Saccharopolyspora erythraea: one gene and its partner. The protein of the gene in region 1 interacts with the protein of each later gene in a pairwise test. Links are inferred from orthologs where the notes say so. Each region holds a gene or a part of one and is shown on either strand. Other genes may lie near its edges.

What was found.
Region 2: the proteins of HUO13_RS31010 (region 1) and sufU interact in binary tests that used the Escherichia coli proteins (3 or more experiments, as listed by UniProt). The link is inferred for Saccharopolyspora erythraea from one-to-one orthologs.

The regions. Positions count from the first base shown.
Region 1 is NZ_CP054839.1:6,937,095-6,947,871, reverse strand. The notes cover bases 3,468-6,353. They hold HUO13_RS31010 (cysteine desulfurase family protein), read left to right. Parts: upstream 3,468-4,237; coding sequence 4,238-5,470; downstream 5,471-6,353. Other genes in these bases: mnmA (tRNA 2-thiouridine(34) synthase MnmA), read left to right, coding at 5,474-6,353; HUO13_RS31015 (MFS transporter), read left to right, coding at 3,468-4,172. In the rest of the region: HUO13_RS31030 (GNAT family N-acetyltransferase), read left to right, coding at 1-127; HUO13_RS31025 (lysophospholipid acyltransferase family protein), read left to right, coding at 124-960; HUO13_RS31020 (MFS transporter), read left to right, coding at 1,540-2,685; more of HUO13_RS31015, read left to right, coding at 2,802-3,467; more of mnmA, read left to right, coding at 6,354-6,562; HUO13_RS31000 (FAD-dependent monooxygenase), read right to left, coding at 6,559-7,764; HUO13_RS30995 (TetR/AcrR family transcriptional regulator), read left to right, coding at 7,907-8,446; HUO13_RS30990 (acyl-CoA synthetase), read left to right, coding at 9,225-10,742. UniProt on the Escherichia coli protein: Master enzyme that delivers sulfur to a number of partners involved in Fe-S cluster assembly, tRNA modification or cofactor biosynthesis. Catalyzes the removal of elemental sulfur from cysteine to produce alanine.
Region 2 is NZ_CP054839.1:2,888,862-2,899,659, forward strand. The notes cover bases 3,825-6,731. They hold sufU (Fe-S cluster assembly sulfur transfer protein SufU), read left to right. Parts: upstream 3,825-5,002; coding sequence 5,003-5,461; downstream 5,462-6,731. Other genes in these bases: HUO13_RS13520 (cysteine desulfurase), read left to right, coding at 3,825-4,992; HUO13_RS13530 (metal-sulfur cluster assembly factor), read left to right, coding at 5,496-5,906; add (adenosine deaminase), read right to left, coding at 6,044-6,731. In the rest of the region: HUO13_RS13500 (helix-turn-helix transcriptional regulator), read left to right, coding at 1-200; Fe-S cluster assembly protein SufB, read left to right, coding at 197-1,660; Fe-S cluster assembly protein SufD, read left to right, coding at 1,662-2,852; Fe-S cluster assembly ATPase SufC, read left to right, coding at 2,900-3,673; more of HUO13_RS13520, read left to right, coding at 3,670-3,824; more of add, read right to left, coding at 6,732-7,105; HUO13_RS13540 (MOSC domain-containing protein), read right to left, coding at 7,336-8,199; HUO13_RS13545 (GH92 family glycosyl hydrolase), read right to left, coding at 8,291-10,693. UniProt on the Escherichia coli protein: A scaffold on which IscS assembles Fe-S clusters. Exists as 2 interconverting forms, a structured (S) and disordered (D) form. The D-state is the preferred substrate for IscS.

The DNA of each region.
Region 1 (10,777 bases):
CGGCGCGTGGGTCTGCGGCAGGCCCGCGCACGACCCGGACTTCGGGGTCGCCGACTTCTTCGTGCTGCTCGACCTCAAGGCCGTCGACCAGCGCTACCTGCGGTTCTTCCTGGGCGCGGCGGCATGACGCACCCGTGGATGCCGACCTCGCCGTGCGGGCCGGGCTGCCTACCGCAGCGGCCTAGCAGGGTCGCGGCGCCGCGCGTCGCGCTGCGACTCGGCCGCGCGCTGTGCGTGCTGGTGGGCGGAATCGGCATCGCGGTGGTCATCGCCGTGCTCCCCGGCCCCGCCAGGCGGCGGCTGCTCCGGGAGTGGTTCCGCGCGCTGCTGCGGGCTTTCGGCGTCCGGCTCGTCGTGCGCGGCGAGCACGGCGCGGGCGGTGCGCTGGTGGTCAGCAACCACGTGTCGTGGCTCGACGTGGTGGCCATGCAGGCGGTGTGCCCGATGCGGCTGCTGGCCAAGACCGAGGTGCGGACGTGGCCGGTGATCGGCCCGCTTGCCGGCCGGGCGGGCACCCTCTACATCGACCGCGACCGGCTCGCGACGCTGCCCGACGCGGTGCGGACCATCGCGGGCGCGCTGCGCGGCGGCGCGGTCGTCGGTGCCTTCCCCGAAGGCACCACGTGGTGCGGGCGGTCCTCCGGCGCCTACCGGCCCGCGGTGTTCCAGGCGGCGGTCGACGCCGGGGCGCCGGTGCGGCCGATGGCGTTGCGCTTCCACACCGCCGACGGTGAGCCGACCACGGCGGCGGCCTTCGTCGGGGAGGCCACCCTGCTGGAGTCCGTGCTGGCGGTGGCGCGCTTCCGCGGTCTGGTGATCGAGCTGTCGCTGCTGCCGGAACTGGACGCCGCGCGGATCACCGACCGCCGGGAACTGGCGCGCCTGGCCGAAACCTCCGTCGCGGACGCGACGACAGCGTCGACTCCGCCTGCCCCGGTCGCCGAGCCGATCGCGGCCTGAGATCCACACCGGACACCCACTCCGGCCCGCGGTCGCGGTCAGCGACCGCGGGCCGAATACGTTGTGGCGCAACGTCGTCGTGCTCGTCCGCTACTCCCGCATCAGCGAGTTCCACCGTCTCAACCCCTGGTCGGCGAAGAGCGAGTGCGGCAGTTCCTGGAGCGCGCCGTGGGACGCCCGCTGGTTCCCTTTCCGTGCGATCGCTCGCAGCACTCGCCACCACGACTCGGCGGGGAGCAACGCCTAGAGTCCGCGCCACCGCCGGTCCGGCGCCATTGCGCCGCGTCCGCCGGATCGGGGCGGATCGAACCGTTGACATGCCGGTGACCGCCGCCTACGTTTGCCGCAATTCGCTCTCGTAACAAGTGTTCGCAGTGCGAACAATGGTGAAGGGAAGTGCGATGGCAACACCGGATTGCGGCGACGGCCGCGCGACGAGGCCGCACGCCCGCCGCGCCGCGCTGGCGGCCGGCATCGGCGCGCTGGTGGACTGGTACGACTTCTTCCTCTACGGGATGATGGGCGCGCTGGTGTTCAAACCGGCTCTTCTTCCCCGAGTTCTCCTCCGCGGCGGGCACGCTGGCCGCGTTCGCCACCTTCGCGATCGGGTTCCTGTTCCGCCCGCTCGGCAGCGTCGTGTTCGGCCACTTCGGTGACAAGCTGGGCCGCAAGGCGATGCTCGTACTGACGCTGCTGCTGATGGGCACGGCCAGCACCCTGATCGGAGTGCTGCCGACCTACGGGTCCGCGGGCATCGCGGCGCCCGTCCTGCTCGTCGTCCTGCGTGCGGTGCAGGGGTTCGCCGTGGGCGGCGAGTGGGGTGGTGCGGCGCTGATGGCCGTCGAGCACGCGCCCGACGGCAAGAAGGGCCTGTACGGCAGCTGGGTGCAGGTTGGTGCTTCGGGTGGGCTCCTGCTGGCGAGCGGTCTCTACTCGCTGTCGGCCGCGCTGACCACACCCGAGCAGTTCATGGCGTGGGGCTGGCGGATTCCGTTCCTGGCCAGCGCCGTCGTCGTGGCCATCGGGTTCGTGGTGCGCAGCAAGGTCGAGGAGACGCCGGTGTTCGAGGAGGCCAGGTGCCGCGGCGACGAGCCGAAGATGCCGCTTCTGGCCGCGATCCGGGACAACCCGCGCGGGTTCGTGCTGATCTTCCTGATGCGGCTGGCCGAACTGGTCAGCTTCTACGTCGTCACCACGTTCGCCCTGTCCTACGCCACGACACACCTCGGTGTCGCCGAATCGGTCATGCTCACCGGCAACACCCTGGTCGCCGCGCTCGGGATCGTGGTGATCCCGCTGGCGGCGGCGCTGTCGGACCGGATCGGCAGGCGCCGGGTCTTCCTCGGCGGCGCGGCGGCCGGCGTCGTGCTGTCGGTGCCGCTGTTCTGGGGCATGCAGTCCGCGGTTCCCGCGCTGATCTGGCTCGCCGCCATCGGCGTGATCAACCTGTGCCACGACCCGGTGGTCAGCGTGCAACAACCGCTGTTCACCGAGATGTTCGGCGCCCGCTTCCGCTACAGCGGCGCGGGCGTGGGGTACCAGGTCGCGGGTGCGCTCGGCGGCGGGTTCACGCCGCTGGTCGCGGGGGTGCTGGTGAACGCCAGCGGCGGCGGCTGGACGCTGGTGGCCCTCTTCCTCGCGCTGTCCTGCGGCGCCTCGCTGGTCGCGGGCCTGATGATGGCCAAGGACGCGCCGGCGCGCGAGCCGGTGGTGAGCGCGGCCTGAGATCCGCACCCCCCGCGACCGCCGACGGTGGTCGCGGGCCGGGTGCGTTGCGTCATGCGGATGACTCGCCACGAACCGCTGGACTTCCACCGGGGTGGAGGTTGCAGGCTCGCCGGGTGAGCACCGAGACGAGAGCGAAGACCAGCGCCCTGTGGGCACCCGAACGCCGCAACTTCACGATCGGCCTGATCCTGATCATCACGCTCGCCGCGTTCGAGGCGATGGGGCTGGGCACGGCTCTGCCGACGATCGTCACCGAGCTCGACGGGCACCGCTACTACTCCTGGCCCTTCACGGTGTTCATGGCCGCCAGCGCCATCGGGACGGTGCTCGGCGGCCGCCTCGCCGACCGCCGGGGCCCGGCCGTCCCGCTGCTGCTGGCGCTGCCCACCTTCGCGCTCGGGCTGGTCGTGGCCGGTGTCGCGCAGGACATGCCGACGCTGCTGGTCGCCCGCGTGCTGCAGGGTCTCGGAGGCGGGACGCAGATCGTCGCGCTGTACGTGATGATCGCCCGCGCCTATCCCGAGGAGCACCGGCCGAAGGCGTTCGGGGCGATCTCCTCGGCGTGGGTGGTCCCGGCGCTGGTCGGGCCCGCGATCGCCGGGTTCCTCACCGAGTACCTGAGCTGGCGCTGGGTCTTCCTGGGCCTGGCGCCGCTGGTGCTGCTCGGCGCGGTGCTCCTCGCGCCGACGGTCCGCCGCTTCGGGGCCGGCGCGGAGGAGGGCACCGCGCCCAGGCGGAAGGGGCTGCCGCTGGCCGCGTTCGGTGCGTCGGCGGGCGTGGTCGCGCTGACCTGGTCGGCGCAGAACCCGTCGCTGTTCTCGCTCGTCCTCGGCGTGGCGGCGGTCGTCGCGCTCGGAACGTCGATCCGCGTGCTGGTGCCCGCCGGGACACTGCTCGCGCGGCCGGGGCTGCCGGTGATGGTGCTCGCGCGGGGGCTGATGGCCGGGGTCTTCTTCACCGCGCAGGCGTTCGTGCCGCTGACGCTGTCGGCGGTGCACCACTACTCGCCGACGATGGCGGGCGTGCCGCTGACCGTCGGTTCGCTCGGCTGGTCGGTCGGCGCCCTGTGGCAGGGCGGGCAGCGCGCCCTGAGCCGGGAGGCGGTGGTGGCCACCGGGCTGGTGCTGGTGGGCGCCGGAGTGGCCGGACTCACGCTGATCGCCCCGGAGTGGGGACCGCACTGGCTGGTCTTCGGGCTGTGGTTCGTCGCGGGCTCGGGCATGGGGCTGGGCATGGCGAGCACCTCGGTGCGGGTGCTGGAGCTGTCGCCCGCCGACGAGCGCGGGTTCAACTCCTCGGCGCTGCAGCTCTCCGACATGCTCGGCCAGGCCGCGATGGTGGGGCTCGGCGGTGTTCTGGTGACCTCGCTCGCCGCCTCGGGGTCCCCGGCGGCCGGGGTCGTCCCGCTGGATCTGCTGCTCACGGCCGCCGCGTGCTGCGCCGCGCCGCTGGTCCTGCGCTCGCGGCGGGAACAAATGGCCTGACCAGCGCGTTCCGCTTGCGGACCACGGCAGGCACGGCCATCCGGCTGCATTACCCTGGAACGGCGATGACTTACCTTGACCACGCTGCCACCACTCCGATGCGGCCGGAGGCGGTCGCGGTGATGAGCGAGGCGTTGGCCCGGCTGGGCAACGCCTCCTCCCTGCACACTTCGGGCAGGCGGGCGCGGCGCGCGGTCGAGGAGTCCCGGGAGGCGCTGGCCGCCGCGCTGGGCGCGCGGCCGTCGGAGGTGCTGTTCACCGCGGGCGGCACCGAGAGCGACAACCTCGCGGTCAAGGGCATCTTCTGGGCCCGTAGGGCCGCCGACCCGGCCCGCCGCCGCATCCTGGCCTCCACCGTCGAGCACCACGCCGTGCTCGACGCCGTGGAGTGGCTGGCCGAGCACGAGGCGGCCGAGGTGACCTGGCTGGAGGTCGACTCCCTGGGGCGGGTGCGGCCCGAGACGCTGGAGGCGGCGCTGCGCGCGACGCCCGGCGAGGTCGCCCTGGTCACGGTGATGTGGGCCAACAACGAGGTGGGCACGGTCAACGACATGGCCGAGCTGGCCGCGGTGGCCGACCGCCACGGTGTGCCGCTGCACACCGACGCGGTGCAGGCGGTCGAGACGCTGCCGGTGGACTTCGCGGCCTCCGGCGTCTCGGCGCTGACGATGACCGGGCACAAGGTCGGTGGCCCCTACGGCGTCGGCGCGCTGCTGCTGTCCCGCGAGGTCGCCTGCACGCCGCTGCTGCACGGCGGCGGCCAGGAGCGCGAGGTGCGCTCCGGCACCCTCGACGTGCCCGCGGTGCTGGGGTTCGCGAGCGCGGTGCGGGAGGCCGTCGACGGCAGGACCTCGCACGTGCCGGAGCTGACCGCGCTGCGCGACGACCTGGTCCGCGGTGTCCGCGAGGTGGTGCCGGACGCCGTGCTCAACGGCGACCCCGGTGACGGTGCGATCGGCGGCGGGCCGTCGCGGCTGCCGGGCAACGCGCACTTCACCTTCCCCGGCTGCGAGGGCGACAGCCTGCTGATGCTGCTAGACGCCAAGGGCATCGAGTGCTCCACCGGCTCGGCCTGCACCGCGGGCGTCGCCGAACCCAGCCACGTGCTGCTGGCGATGGGTGCCGAGCCGAAGGCGGCGCGGGGTTCGCTGCGGTTCTCCCTCGGCCACGACTCCACGGTGGCCGACGTCAAGGCGCTGACCGAGGCGATCGGGCCGGTGGTGCAACGAGCGCGCGGCGCCGGTACGGCCGGGCTGCGCAGGACTTCGGTGCGGGCGTCCGCGCCGACGGAGGTGTGAGGCGTGCGAGTACTGGCTGCCATGAGCGGCGGGGTGGACTCCGCCGTGGCCGCCGCCCGGGCGGTGGAAGCCGGCCACGAGGTGGTCGGCGTGCACCTGGCGCTGTCGGCCAAACCCGGCACGCTGCGCACCGGCGCCCGCGGCTGCTGCACGATCGAGGACTCCCACGACGCTCGGCGGGCGGCAGACATCCTGGGCATCCCCTTCTACGTCTGGGACTTCGCCGAGCGGTTCACCGAGGAGGTCATCGAGACCTTCGTCGGCGAGTACGCCGCGGGGCGCACTCCCAACCCGTGCCTGACCTGCAACGAGAAGATCAAGTTCGAGGCGTTGCTGGAAAAGGCGATGACGCTGGGCTTCGACGCGGTCTGCACCGGCCACTACGCGAGGCTCACCGCCGAGGACGGCGTGCCGGTGCTGCGGCGCAGCCGGGACGAGGGCAAGGACCAGTCCTACGTGCTGGCCTCGCTGACCGCCGAGCAGCTGCGGCACTCGATGTTCCCGCTCGGCGACTCGCTCAAGTCGCAGGTGCGTGAGGAAGCCGCCGAGCGCGGGCTCGCGGTCGCCAAGAAGCCCGACAGCCACGACATCTGCTTCATCCCCGACGGCGACACGAAGAAGTTCCTGGAGTCGAAGCTGGGGCAGAAGCCCGGGCAGCTTGTCGACGCCGAGAGCGGCGCGGTGCTCGGTGAGCACACCGGCGTGCACGGCTTCACCGTCGGCCAGCGCAAGGGCCTCGGCATCGACGCGCCCGCGCCCGACGGCCGGCCGCGCTACGTGCTGTCGCTGGAGCCGGTGTCGGGCACGGTCACGGTCGGCTCGGCCGACCACCTCGGCGTCACCGAGATCGACGCCAAGCGCCCGATCTGGCCGTCGGAGCGGGAGCTCGACGGCCCCACCGAGTGCGTCGTGCAGGTCCGGGCCCACGGCGGCACCGCGGACGCCGTCGCCGAGGTCGCCGACGGCGGCATGTCGATCAGGCTCCGCCAGCCGCTGCGTGGCGTCGCGCCGGGGCAGGCCGTCGTGCTGTACCGGCCGGAAGACGAGGGCGACCTCGTCCTCGGCAGCGCCCTGATCGCCGCGACGCGCTAGGGGCGTCCTGCGCCGTAGTCGGGAAGCTCGATCGCGTTGGCGGCGCGCTGGATTCCGCCGGAGAGCCTGCCGAGCGCGGGGAACCTCGACATGAACCGCATGACCTGGTTGCGCAGCCAGATCCGGGTCCTGCTGGCCGGCATCAGCACCTCCGCGCCCGACTCGGCGATCTTCTGGTTCTGCCGCACGTACTCACGCATCCGGTCCTCGTAGCGCGCGAACGCGGTGCGGTGGTCGCCGCCTGCCGCCCGCAGTTCGCCCGCGAGCACGTACGCGCCCACCAGCGCGAGGCTGGTGCCCTGGCCGGACAACGGCGACGGGCAGTACCCCGCGTCGCCCACCAGCGCGACCCGGCCCCGGGACCAGCGGTCCAGGTGGATCTGGCTCACCGAGTCGAAGTAGAAGTCCGGCGCGTGCTCCATCTCCTCGAGCAGCCGCGGCACCTCCCACCCCACGCCGGTGAACGCCTCGCGCAGAATCCGCTTCTGCTGCCCGGTATCGCGGTGGTCGAAGGGGATTTCCCCCGACGCGAAGCCGAGGATCGCCGTGGCACCGAGCTCACCGTCGGAGGCGTGGACGCCCGCGAGCTTGCCGGGCACGTTGTGCAGCAGCGTCCAGCGGTCCGCAGCGAGGTGGCCGCCGACGCTGAAGATCGAGATGTGGTGCCCGAGGTGGCGCCGGAACCGCGACTCCGCGCCGAAGGCCAGCGCCCGCACCTGCGAGTGCAGGCCGTCGGCGCCGATCACCAGGTGGAACCGCCGGGGTGCGGTGTGCTCGAAGGTCACGAGCACGCCGTCGTCGTCGGGTTCGAGGCCGGTGACGGAGTCGCCGAAGACGTACTCGACGCCGTCCGCGGTGGCATCGTGGAGGATGCGGCTGAGCGCTCCGCGCATGATCTCCAGGTCGCGGCCGTTGCCGCGCCCGTCGAACTGCTCGGTGCTGATCTCGGCCAGCGGCCGGTTCGAGCCGTCGACGTAGGTGATGCCGCGCATGTCGATCCCGCTGCCGCGGACCTGCGCCAGCACGCCCATCCGCTCGACGACGTCGACCGCTGCGCCGCGGACGTCCACGCCGTAGCCGCCTTCGCGCGGCGCGGGCGCCCGCTCGACCACGGTCGGGTTGAAGCCGTGCGCGCGCAGCCAGTGGGCGAGCGCCGGTCCGGCGACGCTCGCGCCGGAGATGAGGACGTCGGTGTTGTCCATGTGCTCTTCCCGTGTTCGCAGGGATGTCGTTCGGCGCCGTGAGCACGAAGGTATGAACACTACTTACCGGTCGTCAAGTAAATTACCGGTCGGCAGGCAGGTGGGTACCATGTCGCGAGCGGACGGCGAGAGGAGCAGCGGCATGCCCAGGGCCAGGACCGACACCAGGAGCGAGATCCGCCGGGTCGCCGCGGAGCTGTTCGCCGCGCAGGGCTTCGAGAAGACCAGCCTGCGCGAGGTCGCCGAACGCCTCGGCATCACCAAGGCGGCGCTGTACTACCACTACCCGTCCAAGGCGGAGCTGGCGCGCGGCATCGTGCAGCCGCTGGCCGACGACGTCGTGGCGCTGCTGTCGTCGGCGGAGTCGACGGCCGAGGTGGACCGGCGCGCGCTGCTGGAGTCCTACTTCGACGTCATGGCAGGCCACCGCGAGGTGCTGTGGATGATCCTGCGAGACGTGAGCGTGCTGGCCGACCTGGAGCTGTTCCAGGACATGCTCGACTGGCGACGCAGGCTCAACCTGCTGCTCATCGGCGCCGACGCCACGCCCGAGCAGTGGGCGCGGGCCACCGTCGCAGTCGGCGGTCTGCAGGACTGCGTCACGAACGAGGGCGACGTGAGCGTGTTCCGCACTGCTGCGGTCGATGCGGCTCACGCCGCCCTCGTGTCGGGCCCGCGCTAGCGCGGTTGCAGCGGGCCGGTGGAATGGCCTTCGGGGTCCGCCGCCCCGGGATTCGCCGTCGTTCTGGTCCATTCGGCCGCCATGTGCGGTGGACCGACCGGGCGAATCCTTTCGCGAAACGGTCTTGCCTCGTTTCGCCGCGGCTGCGGGAATTGCGATCTGGATGGGTCGAAATCGCGTCCCCCGGATGGAGGCGGCAATTCCGGGTCAATTGCTCGGTTCCGCCAGGATTCAGGTCGTGGCGTCGTACCGCGTGGGCAGCAACGCCCGGAACTCGACCCACGCTGCGCTGAGCAGCAGCCGAGCCGGGCTCGTCCGGCGTGCGGACCCGGTCCGGTGGCCGGAGATCCGCACCCCCCTGGTTCGTTCGTGTTGCTCGATCTGTCGGTCCTGGATCACAGCGCCCCTTTCGCCTGTGCCCCCCGTCCGGCCCCAGTCCGGCTGTTGTTCCGGGCGGGCGGCCCCCGACAGCCGCCCGTCCCGATACCCGCCTGGCCCCGACTCCAGGAAGGTGCCCCCCGCTGTTCCCGTTTTCCCAATTGCAGCGGTGTGGGATAGAAACATTGGGGGTTACTCGCCAGTTGCACAAGGCCCGGATGAAAAAATTTCCCGAACCGCGATCGATCTTGTCCTGCCGTTGCGAAACTGCGGCGTTCCTTTGGTGCGCAGGGAGTTCGCCCGCGGAGCAATGGATGAGTTCCTTCGGCGGACAGCGGTCTGGTGCCGGGTGCGCGGAGCCGATAGTGTCTTGCGATCACAGCGCTGTGGGAGGGTTGCGATGCTCGATCCGCGTGCCAGCACGGTGGGCGACGTGTTGCGGCGCACCGCCGCGCGGGTGCCCGGCAGGGTCGCGCTGCGGTTCGCCGACGGGTCGGGCGAGGAACGGGAGTGGACCTACGCCGAGCTCGACGACGCGGTCTCCCGTGCCGCGGGCGTGCTGCTGGCCGCCGGGGCCTCGAAGGGCGACCGGGTCGCCGCCTACGGCAGGAACTCCGACGCCTACCTGATCGGCTTCCTCGCCTGCGCGCGGGCCGGCCTGGTGCACGTGCCGATCAACTACAACCTCACCGGTTCCGAGCTCGGCTACCTGGTCGAGCAGTCCGGCAGCACCATCGCGCTGGCCGATCCGGCGCTCGCGGGCGCGCTCTCCGGCGTCGACCGCGTGATCCCGTTGCGCGGCGCGGAGAAGTCGCTGCTGGAGCTGAGCACGTCGGGTGAAGTCCCGGCGCTGCCGGGAGATGTCGCCGATGACGACCTGGTGCAGCTGCTCTACACGTCCGGCACGACCTCCCGCCCCAAGGGTGCGATGATGACGCACCGCGCGCTGCTGCACGAGTACGTCTCCTGCGTCGTGGCCCTGGACTTCACCGACGGCGACGACCCACTGCACGCGATGCCGCTCTACCACTCCGCGCAGATGCACGTCTTCCTGTTGCCGCACCTGATGATCGGCTCCACCAACCGGCTGGTGGAGGCGCCCGATCCGCAGGACGTGCTGCGCCGCGTCGAGGAAGAGCGCATCGGCGCGTTCTTCGCCGCACCGACGGTGTGGGTGGCGCTGTCCAACCACGACGACTTCGGCAGGCGCGACCTCGGCTCGCTGCGCAAGGCCTACTACGGTGCGTCCATCATGCCCGGTCCGGTGCTCAGCAGGTTGCGGGAGTCGTTGCCGGGACTGGGTTTCTACAACTGCTTCGGCCAGTCGGAGATCGCTCCACTCGCGACGGTGCTGCGTCCCGAGGAACACGACGAGCGCCCGGACTCGGCGGGCCGCCCGGTGCTGTTCGTGGAATCCAAGGTCGTCGACGAGCAGGGGAACGAGGTCGCGCCGGGCGAGCTGGGCGAGATCGTCTACCGCTCGCCGCAGCTCTGCACGGGCTACTGGGACAAGCCCGAGGAGACCGCGGAGGCGTTCCGGGACGGCTGGTTCCACTCCGGTGACCTGGTGCGGCAGGACGAGCAGGGCTACGTCACCGTGGTCGACCGGATCAAGGACGTGATCAACACCGGTGGGGTGCTGGTGGCCTCCCGGGAAGTCGAGGACGCGCTCTACACGCATCCCGCCGTCGCCGAGGTCGCCGTCATCGCGGTGCCGGATCCGAAGTGGATCGAGAGCATCGCCGCGGTGGTCGTGCGCAAGTCCGACGTGGATGAAGACGATCTGCTGGAGCACGCGCGCAAGTCGTTGGCGGGATTCAAGGTTCCCAAGCAGGTCCGGTTCGTCGACGACCTCCCGCGCAACAGCTCGGGCAAGTTGCTGAAGCGGGTGCTGCGGGAGCAGTTCGTCGAGCGTTGACCGGTTTTCCGCCGCTTTCGGGCGGAGACGCGAGT
Region 2 (10,798 bases), 4.0 Mb from region 1 along the record:
CCTTCGCCGAAGTCCTCGGCACCCACGTGCAGCGGTTGGCCACCATCGCCAACGGCGATGCGGTCTGCACGACGCACGTCCCGCTCGCGCGGTCCGAGTGCGGCGAGAGCAGTGCGGTAACCGATCCGAAGACTGCCGGCCCGGTCCCGAAGGACCGGCAGGAGACCGCCCCGATTCCTGATGGAGGGGAGCCCGTATGACTGCCGCTGCGGAGCAGCGCACACCCACCACGGTGCCGAATGCCTCTGGCCAGCTCAGCCAGGAGGAGACCCTGGCGACGCTGGGCAACTACGAGTACGGCTGGGCCGACCCGGACACCGCGGGCGAGGGCGCTCGACGTGGTCTCAACGAGGACGTCGTCCGGGACATCTCGGCCAAGAAGGGCGAGCCCGAGTGGATGCTCGAGGCCAGGCTCAAGGCCCTGAAGCTCTTCGAGCGCAAGCCGATGCCCAACTGGGGTGCCGACCTGTCCGGCATCGACTTCGACAACATCAAGTACTTCGTGCGTTCCACCGAGAAGCAGGCCCAGACCTGGGAGGACCTGCCGGAGGACATCAAGAACACCTACGACAAGCTGGGCATCCCGGAGGCGGAGAAGCAGCGCCTGGTCGCCGGTGTCGCCGCCCAGTACGAGTCCGAGGTCGTCTACCACAAGATCCGCGAGGACCTCGAGGCCCAGGGCGTGCAGTTCCTGGACACCGACACCGCGCTCAAGGAGCACCCGGAGACCTTCAAGGAGTACTTCGGCTCGGTCATCCCGGCCGGTGACAACAAGTTCTCCGCGCTCAACACCGCGGTGTGGTCCGGCGGCTCGTTCATCTACGTCCCCAAGGGCGTGCACGTCGACATCCCGCTGCAGGCCTACTTCCGGATCAACACCGAGAACATGGGCCAGTTCGAGCGGACGCTGATCGTGGTCGACGAGGACGCCTACGTCCACTACGTCGAGGGCTGCACCGCGCCGATCTACTCCAGCGACTCGCTGCACTCGGCGGTCGTGGAGATCGTGGTCAAGAAGGGCGCCCGCTGCCGCTACACGACCATCCAGAACTGGTCGAACAACGTGTACAACCTGGTCACCAAGCGCGCCAAGGCCGAAGAGGGCGCGACCATGGAGTGGGTCGACGGCAACCTCGGCTCCAAGGTGACCATGAAGTACCCGTCGGTGTTCCTGATGGGCGAGCACGCCAAGGGCGAGGTGCTCTCGGTGGCCTTCGCCGGTGAGGGCCAGCACCAGGACGCGGGCGCGAAGATGGAGCACCTGGCTCCGCACACGTCCTCGACGATCGTGTCCAAGTCGATCGCCCGGGGCGGCGGCCGCACCTCCTACCGCGGTCTGGTCAAGGTCGCCAAGCGCGCCAACCACTCGGCCTCCACGGTCAAGTGCGACGCGCTGCTGGTCGACACCATCAGCCGCTCCGACACATACCCGTACGTCGACGTCCGCGTCGACGACGTCTCCATGGGCCACGAGGCCACCGTCTCCAAGGTCAGCGACGACCAGCTGTTCTACCTGATGCAGCGCGGCCTGACCGAGGACGAGGCGATGGCGATGATCGTGCGCGGCTTCGTCGAGCCGATCGCGCGCGAGCTGCCGATGGAGTACGCACTGGAACTGAACCGCCTGATCGAGCTGCAGATGGAAGGGGCCGTCGGCTGAGATGACGAGTACCACCACCACCGACGGTGCCCAGCACGGCCTGACCGAGCACTCCCACGGGGGGACTGTGGTTCCGCAGTCCTCCCGCGGGCAGCGCTTCACCTCCTACGACGTCGAGGCCTTCGAGGTCCCCGGCGGCCGCGAGGAGGACTGGCGGTTCACCCCGACCAAGCGCCTGAAGGGCCTGCACGACGGCACGGCCACCGCGACCGGCTCCATCAAGGTCGCGGTCGACTCGGGTGACGCCGCCAAGGTCGAGACCGTGGGTCGCGACGACTCCCGGCTCGGCGACGGCGGCGTGCCCGCCGACCGGATCGCCGCGCAGGCGTGGAGCTCGTTCACCGAGGCCACCGTCGTCACCGTTCCCAAGGACACCCAGCCCTCCGCGCCGATCAGCATCACCGTGGAGGGCCCGGGCGAGGGCCAGACCGCCTTCGGCCACCTCCAGGTGCGCGCCGAGCAGTTCGCCGAGGCCACCGTCGTCATCGACTACCGCGGCTCCGGTGTGCTCGGCGACAACGTCGAGTTCGTCGTCGAGGACTCCGCGCGGCTGTCGGTCGTCTCGATCCACGACTGGGCCGACGACGCCACCCAGGTCAGCTCCGAGCACGCCGGCCTCGGCCGCGACTCGGTGTTCCGGCACCTGGCGGTGACCCTGGGCGGAGACCTGGTCCGGGTCAACACCACCGTCAACTACGGCGACAAGGGCGGCGACGCCGAGCTGCTCGGCCTGTACTTCGCCGACGCCGGCCAGCACCTCGAACACCGCATGCTGGTCGACCACTCGATGCCCAACTGCCGCAGCAACGTGCTCTACAAGGGCGCGCTGCAGGGCGACGGGGCGCACTCGGTGTGGATCGGCGACGTGCTGATCCGGGCCGCGGCCGAGGGCACCGAGACCTTCGAGCTGAACCGGAACCTGGTGCTCACCCAGGGCGCCCGGGCCGACTCGGTGCCGAACCTGGAGATCGAGACCGGCGAGATCGAGGGTGCCGGCCACGCCAGCGCCACCGGCCGGTTCGACGACGAGCAGCTGTTCTACCTGCAGGCCAGGGGCATCCCGCAGGAGCAGGCGCGACGCCTGGTGGTGCGCGGGTTCTTCGGCGAGATCCTGCAGAAGATCACCGTGCCCGAGGTCCGCGAGCGGCTGGAGGCCGCCATCGAGGCCGAACTCGCCGTGGTCGGCGCCTGAGCCCGGCCCACCCACGAAGCTTCCACACACCAGGAGAAACGAAACAAATGGCCACCCTGGAGATCAAGGACCTGCACGGCTCGGTCGTGACCGACGAAGGCGCCAAGCCGATCCTCAAGGGCGTCGACCTGACCGTGAACTCCGGCCAGATCCACGCCATCATGGGCCCCAACGGCTCGGGCAAGTCGACGCTGGCCTACGCCATCGCGGGCCACCCGAAGTACCGGATCGACTCCGGCCAGGTCCTGCTCGACGGCGAGGACGTGCTGGAGATGAGCGTCGACGAGCGCGCCCGTGCCGGCCTGTTCCTCGCCATGCAGTACCCGGTCGAGGTGCCGGGCGTGTCGATGTCGAACTTCCTGCGCACCGCCGCCACCGCCGTGCGGGGCGAGGCGCCGCAGATCCGGCACTGGGTCAAGGAAGTCAAGCAGGCCATGAGCGACCTGGACATCGACCCGGCCTTCGCCGAGCGCAGCGTCAACGAGGGCTTCTCCGGCGGTGAGAAGAAGCGCCACGAGATCCTGCAGCTCGACCTGCTCAAGCCGAAGTTCGCCATCCTCGACGAGACCGACTCCGGTCTGGACGTCGACGCGCTGCGCGTGGTGTCCGAGGGCGTCAACCGCTACACCGCCGAGGGGGACCGGGGCGTCCTGCTGATCACGCACTACACCCGGATCCTCAAGCACATCACCCCGGACTTCGTGCACGTCTTCTCCGACGGCAAGGTCGTGGAGTCCGGCGGGCCGGAGCTGGCCGAAGAGCTCGAGACCACTGGCTACGTGCGCTTCACCGGCAAGAAGGAGGCAGCCGCGCAGTCATGACCGTTCAGCCTCCTCGCACCCCTGGTGCGAGCACCACCAACGCACGGGACACCGCCACGCCCCTGGACGTCGCGGCGATCCGCTCGGATTTCCCGATCCTGGGGCGCACGGTGCGCGAAAACCGTCCGCTCGTCTACCTGGACTCGGGCGCGACCTCGCAGCGTCCCCGCCAGGTGCTCGACGCGGAGCGCTCCTACGTGGAGACCTCCAACGCCGCGGTGCACCGCGGCGCGCACCAGCTCGCCGAGGAGGCCACGGACGCCTACGAGGGCGCGCGCGCCAAGATCGCCCGCTTCATCGGGGCCGGCGTCGACGAGGTGGTGTTCGTCAAGAACGCCACCGAGGGCGTCAACCTGGTCGCCTACGCCATGAGCAACGCCGCCACGTCCGGGGCGGAGGCCGAGCGCTTCCGCCTCGGACCGGGCGACGAGGTCGTGGTGACCGAGATGGAGCACCACGCCAACCTGGTGCCGTGGCAGGAGCTGTGCCGCCGCACCGGCGCCACGCTGCGCTGGTTCGGCGTCACCCCGGAGGGCAGGCTCGACCTGTCCGACGTCGACGGAGTGATCACCGAGCGGGCCAAGGTCGTGGCCTTCAGCCACCAGTCCAACGTGCTGGGCACGGTCAACCCGGTCGAGCCGCTGGTGGCGCGGGCCAGGCAGGTCGGCGCGCTCACCGTGCTCGACGCCTGCCAGTCGGTGCCGCACAAGCCGGTCGACTTCGGCGCCCTGGACGTGGACTTCGCGGTGTTCTCCGGGCACAAGATGCTCGGCCCCTCCGGGGTCGGCGTGCTCTACGGCCGCAAGGAGCTGCTGGCGGCGATGCCGCCGTTCATCACCGGCGGCTCGATGATCGAGATGGTGCACATCGACCGCTCCACCTACGCCGAGCCGCCCCAGCGCTTCGAGGCCGGGGTGCCGATGACCTCCCAGGTCATCGGGCTGGGCACGGCCGTGGACTACCTGTCGGTGGTCGGCATGGAGCGCATCGCCGAGCACGAGCGCCGCCTCACCGAACCGGCGCTGCGCGAGCTGTCGGCGGTCGAGGGCGTGCGGATCATCGGCCCGCTGAGCACCGAGGACCGCGGCGGTACGGTGTCCTTCGTGGTCGAGGGCGTGCACCCGCACGACGTCGGCCAGGTGCTGGACGACCGGGGCGTCGAGGTCCGCGTCGGCCACCACTGCGCGTGGCCGCTGCACCGCGCGATGGGGGTCCCGGCCACCGTCCGGGCCAGCTTCTACCTCTACAACGAGCTCGACGAGGTGAAGGCGCTGGTGGACGCGGTGCGCGAGGCGCAGCGGTTCTTCGGCGTGGCGTGAGGGGAGCGCTGTGCAACTGGAGCAGATGTACCAGGAGATCATCCTGGACCACTACAAGAACCCGCACCGGCACGGGCTGCGCGAGCCCTACGATGCGGAGTCCTTCCAGGTCAACCCGACCTGCGGGGACGAGATCACGCTCCGGGTCCGGCTGGACGGCGAGGGCTCGGACGCGGTAGTCGAGGACGTCTCCTACGCGGGGCAGGGCTGTTCGATCAGCCAGGCCTCGGCGTCGGTGCTGACCGACCTGGTGGTCGGCCGCACCGTCGGGGAGGCGTTCAGGACCCAGGCCGCCTTCGGGGAGATGATGCAGGGTCGCGGGCAGGTCGAGCCCGACGAGGACGTCCTGGAGGACGGCATCGCCTTCGCCGGGGTGGCCAAGTACCCGATGCGCGTGAAGTGCGCGCTGCTGGGTTGGATGGCTTTCAAGGACGCCGTCTCCAGCGTCGGTGTGGAGGAGGCGTCATGAGCGACACTCGTGCCAACACAGAGGTGGGAACGTCATGACCGACGAGACCCAGGTCCAGACCGAGGACGACGTCCAGCGCGGCGTGGAAGGCATGCCGGAGCCGGCGGCTCCCAAGGCCGACCTCGCCGCGGTGGAGGACGTCGAGGAAGCCCTGCGCGACGTGGTCGACCCCGAGCTCGGCATCAACGTCGTGGACCTCGGACTGGTCTACGACGTCCGCGTCGAGGAGGACAACTCCGCGACCGTGGACATGACGCTGACCTCGGCGGCCTGCCCGCTCACCGACGTCATCGAGGACCAGGCGCGGGCCGCGCTGACCGGTGGTCCCGGTGGCGGGCTGGTGAACGACTTCCGCATCAACTGGGTGTGGATGCCGCCGTGGGGACCGGAGAAGATCACCGAGGAAGGCCGCGAGCAGCTGCGCGCTCTCGGTTTCACGGTCTGACGATCGCCTGCGGTCGAGGGGCGCTCCTGCCGGACGGGCAGGAGCGCCCCTCGCGCTTCTCAGAGGCTGTCTTCGGACTTCACCTTGCGAAGCGGTTGCGGTGACGGAACCTCAGGCTCAGCGTCAAAGACAGGCGCTCAGCGCTGCGCCTGCCGCGAGGCCACCGCGTCGATCTCGGCGAGCAGCGCGGTCTTGTCGCGTTCGGGCAGGAACGACGCCCGGACGCCGTTGCGGGCCAGCCGCACCAGCGCCGCCTGGTCGAGTCCCATCCGGTGCGCGGCCCGGTACTCGCCGCTCAGGTCGGTGCCGAACATCGGCGGATCGTCGGAGTTGAGGGTGACGAGCAGCCCTTGCTCGAGCATCCACGGCAGCGGGTGCTCGGTCCCGCCGGACTGCCACAGCGACTCGGAAGACCCACGGGGCAGCGCCCGCACCGCGCCCGTTCGCAGGTTCGAGGTGGGGGAGACGTCCACCGGGAGCTGGGTGTCCCGCAGGTGGGCGATGAGCTCGGCGTCGGCCACGCTCCCGATGCCGTGGCCGATGCGTTCCGCGCCCAGCGCGCGGATCGCCGACCACACCCGGTCCGGGCCGCGGGTCTCACCGGCGTGCGGCAGACTGTGCAGACCGGCGGCCCTGGCCCGGGCGAAGACCTCGCGGAACTGGTCCCGCTCGACCTCCAGGCCGCCGACACCGAAGCCCAGCACCGTCTGCGGCCCGTGCGCGATGACGCCGTCGAGCGTGCGCTCGCCGGCCTCGGCGCCGTAATCCCCGGCGAAGTCGGGTATCCAGCGGAGCCGGATGCCGCTCTCGCGTTCGGCCCGCTTCCTGCCGTGCTCGATCCCGGCGAAGACGACCGGGGCGGGGATGCCGCGCAGCAGGTGATCGGAGAGGCTGAAGTGCACCTCGGCGTAGCGCACGTTCTGCGCGGCGAGGGTGCGCGCGGTGTCGAACGCCAGCGCGGCGAAGTCCTCCTCGTCGCGCAGCACCTCCACCGCCCGCCGGTAGACGTCGAGGAAGTGCGGGAAGTCGCGGAACTCGTACCACTCGCGGATCTCCCGCAGCGAACGGGAGAACCCGGCGATGCCGTGCTTCTCGGCGAGTGCGAGCAGCAGCGGGGGCTGCATGGAACCTTCGAGGTGGACGTGCAGTTCCACCTTCGGGAGCGCGGTGACGAACTGGTCGATCGATGCTGAGGACACCAGGAACGGCCTTTCAACGGTGACCGCCGGCGGACGCGCCGGCGTGCTGGCTGGTGGGGTGACGGGAGAAGCGCGTCACCGGCTACCAGGCGAGATCACCGCGCCTGTGGTCCTGGCCGTAGAGCGGGAGAACGGGCGTGCGCCCGCGCGGAACCGGGTTCCGGAGCACGGGAGCGACCACGTCGATCACTGTATGGCGCCTTCCTCGCCCTGGCAACGAATCCGCCGCGTCACACCCGTTCGTCGGTGTCCAGCTCCACCCGGTCGTCGCACCGGATCCGCCCGGGACGCACCACCTCGGCGTAGACCCCGGCGACCGCGCCCCGGCCGTAGCGCTCGGTCGTGATGGTGTTGTGCCGCGCGGGAATCCGCAGCGCCTCGCGGTCGACCGGCAGGTCGCCGTGGGCCAGCGTCGGGATCGCGCAGCGCGGAGTGCCCACGATGACGCGCAGCATCACCTCGGCACCGATGCGCACGTACCGCTGCGACCAGTCGTTCTCCGCGAAACCGCGCAGATGCGGCGTGTCAATGACGATGTTCGGCCGGTACCGCACCGGATCCACCGGCGACCCGGCGTGCTCGTCGATCGCGGCGAGCGTCGCGGTGGTGATCAGGTGCACCGGTGCGGCGTCGACCAGAGTCCCTGGCGGCGCGAGGGAACCGAACTCGTTCTCCTCGATGTGCACCTCGGCGTCCAGGCCGCTCGCCAGCACCTCGTCCGGGTCGGAGCGCTGCAGCGTGGCCCCGCCCGGCTTGCGGTTGACGAGCGCGACCTCGCGGCCGAGGTAGGCGCTGAGCGCGGCGCCGGCCCCGGCCGGGTCGGCGGTCGACAGGCTCGTCCGCGGCGCGGCCGCGGGCAGCGTCATCGCGACGTGGTCGCCGTCGTGGCCGGCCCGGATGGTGGGAAGCGCCCTCCACAGGCGCGGATTCTTCGCACTCGCGATGCGGCCCGTCGCGACGTCGAGCAGCGCGTAGGCCCGGTCGCCCGCGATCCCGCGCTCGGTCACCTCGCAGGACTCGACGACCTCGCCGAACATCGACTTGACGGGGTAGCGGCGCAGCACCGATACGGCGCCGACGTGACTTGCTGGCATGCGCGGGACTCCTCGGCCGGTGGACACCCGGCCGACACGCTAGCGGGGCGCCACCGGCCGCGCTGCCGGGGACTCCGTTGCTGAGCAGCTCCTAACCGGCGCAGGGGGAAACCGGCGCCGCACCCGGACCTGTGCCCCAGTCCGAAGGACGGTCCGACAGGGTGTGGTCGACCGAGCCACCGTCGCGCAACTGCTCCCATCCGACCCACACCTGCTCGTGCGGTGCCTCGGACACCCGCACACCGGCGTCGTACTGCAGCCTGCCGCCGTCCGCGCCGGGCGCGGTGATGGTCAGCGGCCGCCGACCCGGGAACTGCACCACAGCGCGCTCGAACCGCGGTGCGTTGAGGACGAACTGCCCGGTGCCCGGCACCGCCGGGTACAGCCCGAGCGCGCTGAAGACGTACCAGGCCGACATCGTGCCCAGGTCGTCGTTGCCCGTCACGCCGTCGGGGGCGTTGGTGAACAGCGTCTGCTGGGCCCGCGCGACCGCGGAGGTCTTGCCCGGGTGGCCGACCAGCGCGTACATCCACGGCGCGTGCAGGTCGGGCTCGTTGTTGGGGTTGTAGCGGAACTGCCCGTAGTAGTCGTAGGGGTCGATGACCCACTCCTCGCGGGCGGTCCGCGCCGGGTCGGCGAGCAGCTTGTCGTAGGCGAAGAACGTGTCGAGCCGCTTCTCCGCCTGCTCCCGGCCACCGACGGCGTCCAGCAGGCCCGGCACGTCCTGCTGCGTCAGCCACTGGTACTGCCACGCGGTGCCCTCGTGGAACCCGTCGTCGGAGACCGGTTCGTAGGGCGTCACCCAGGACCCGTCGGGGTTGCGCGGGCGCGGGAACCCGGTGAACCCGCGTTCGGGGTCGTGCACGGTGCCGTCCCACACGTTGCGCCACGACCGCCCGCGTTCGGCGAACGCCGCCGCGTCCTGCTGCCTGCCCAGCGCGGTGGCCATGATGGAAAGCGAGCAGTCCGCCAGCGCGTACTCCATCGTCGCCGACCCGCCGTGGTGCGGGTCGACGTCCTGGCCCTTCTTCGGGAAGTCCGGGTCGTGCTGCACGAACCCCCGCGACAGATACGACTCGTTGCCCGCGCGTCCCTCGTACGGCGACTCCGCCGGGGGCACCTCGTTCGCGTTGCGCAGGAGCGCTTCGTAGGCCCGCCGCTCGTCGCCCGTCAGCGCGCCGAACCGCCACAGGTCGACCAGGAACGGGGTGACCGGGTCGCCCGTCATGGTGTTGGTCTCGTAGTTGGCGTAGGCCCACCGGGGCAGCCAGCCGCCCTGCTCGTCGATGGTGAGCACCGAGCGCGCGATGTCGCGGGCGCGGTCGGGCACCAGCATCGCCAGCAGCTGGTTCTGCGTCCGGTAGGTGTCCCACAGCGAGAAGAACTGGTAGTAGGTCCAGTCGTGGGCGACGTGGATGCGCTCGTCGAAACCGCGGTAGCGGCCGTCGGCGTCGTTGCCGGTCAGCGGTTGCAGCAGCACGTGGTACAGCGACGTGGTGAAGACCGCCGTGTCGTCGGCGCTGCCGCCCTGGACGCTGATCCGGTCCAGCTCGCGCCGCCAGCGGTCCTGGGTGCGCTCGCGGACCTCGTCGAAGCCGTGCGGCTGGCCTGAGTCGTCAAGGCCCTCCGCGGCCAGGTTGGTGTCGGCGCCCTGCTGGTCGACGTGGGAGATGGCGGTGGTCGCGGTGACCTGGCGGTCGCCGAAGGAGAGCCACGCGCCGCGCAGGCCGCGCTCGCCGGAGACCGCGCGGCGGCCGGGTTGGCCGCCATCGGGCTGCCACGTGCCGAACGACGAGATCGGGCGGTCGAACCTGGTCGTGAACCACACCGTGTACTCGCGGCCGCCGCAGAAGCCCTTGCTGCGGACCCACCCCCGCACCGTGTGGTCGTCGACGACCTCCACGCCGCTGGCGCTGATCGGGTTGTCCTTGTTGGCCTGTCCGACGTTGATGAAGACGTTGGCGGGCGCGGCATCGCCGAAGGTGTAGCGCTCGACCCCGACCCGGGTGTCGGCGGTGGCCTCGACGTCGATGCCGTCGTAGTCGGTGAGCCTGGTGCGGTAGTAGCCCGCGTCGCCCACCTCGCCCTCGTGAGTGTAGCCCGCCGCGTAGTTCTCGTGGTCGAACTCCTCGGGCCTGGTGGTGTCGAAGTCGTTGCCCGCGCCGGGGCCGACCGTGCCCGTGGTGGGCAGCGTGGAGATCAGGCCGCCCTGCTCCCAGCATCCGGCTCCGGACAGGAAGAAGTGGCCGAAGCCGCGGATGCGCGCGTCGTCGTAGCGCCAGCCCGCGTAGTGCGTGCCGATGGGGCTGACCTGCGTCATGCCGAACGGAGCCGACGCGCCGGGAAAGGTGTTGCCCTCGTCCTGGGTGCCGATGAAGGTGTTGACCGCCTCCACCGGGTCGGCCGGCCGCGCGATGGCGGGAGTGCCCGCGGCGACCAGCGCGGCCAGGGACGCGACGGCGATCGTGGAGGCTCGGCGCGGGCGCTGCGGCATAACCTGACTCCCGTCGACAACGTTGTCATGGGTCTGAACCCCTTCAACGTAAGAGGCGCCCGCGTGCGGCGGCAATGCGCAGGACGAGTGATCGACGGCCTCTCG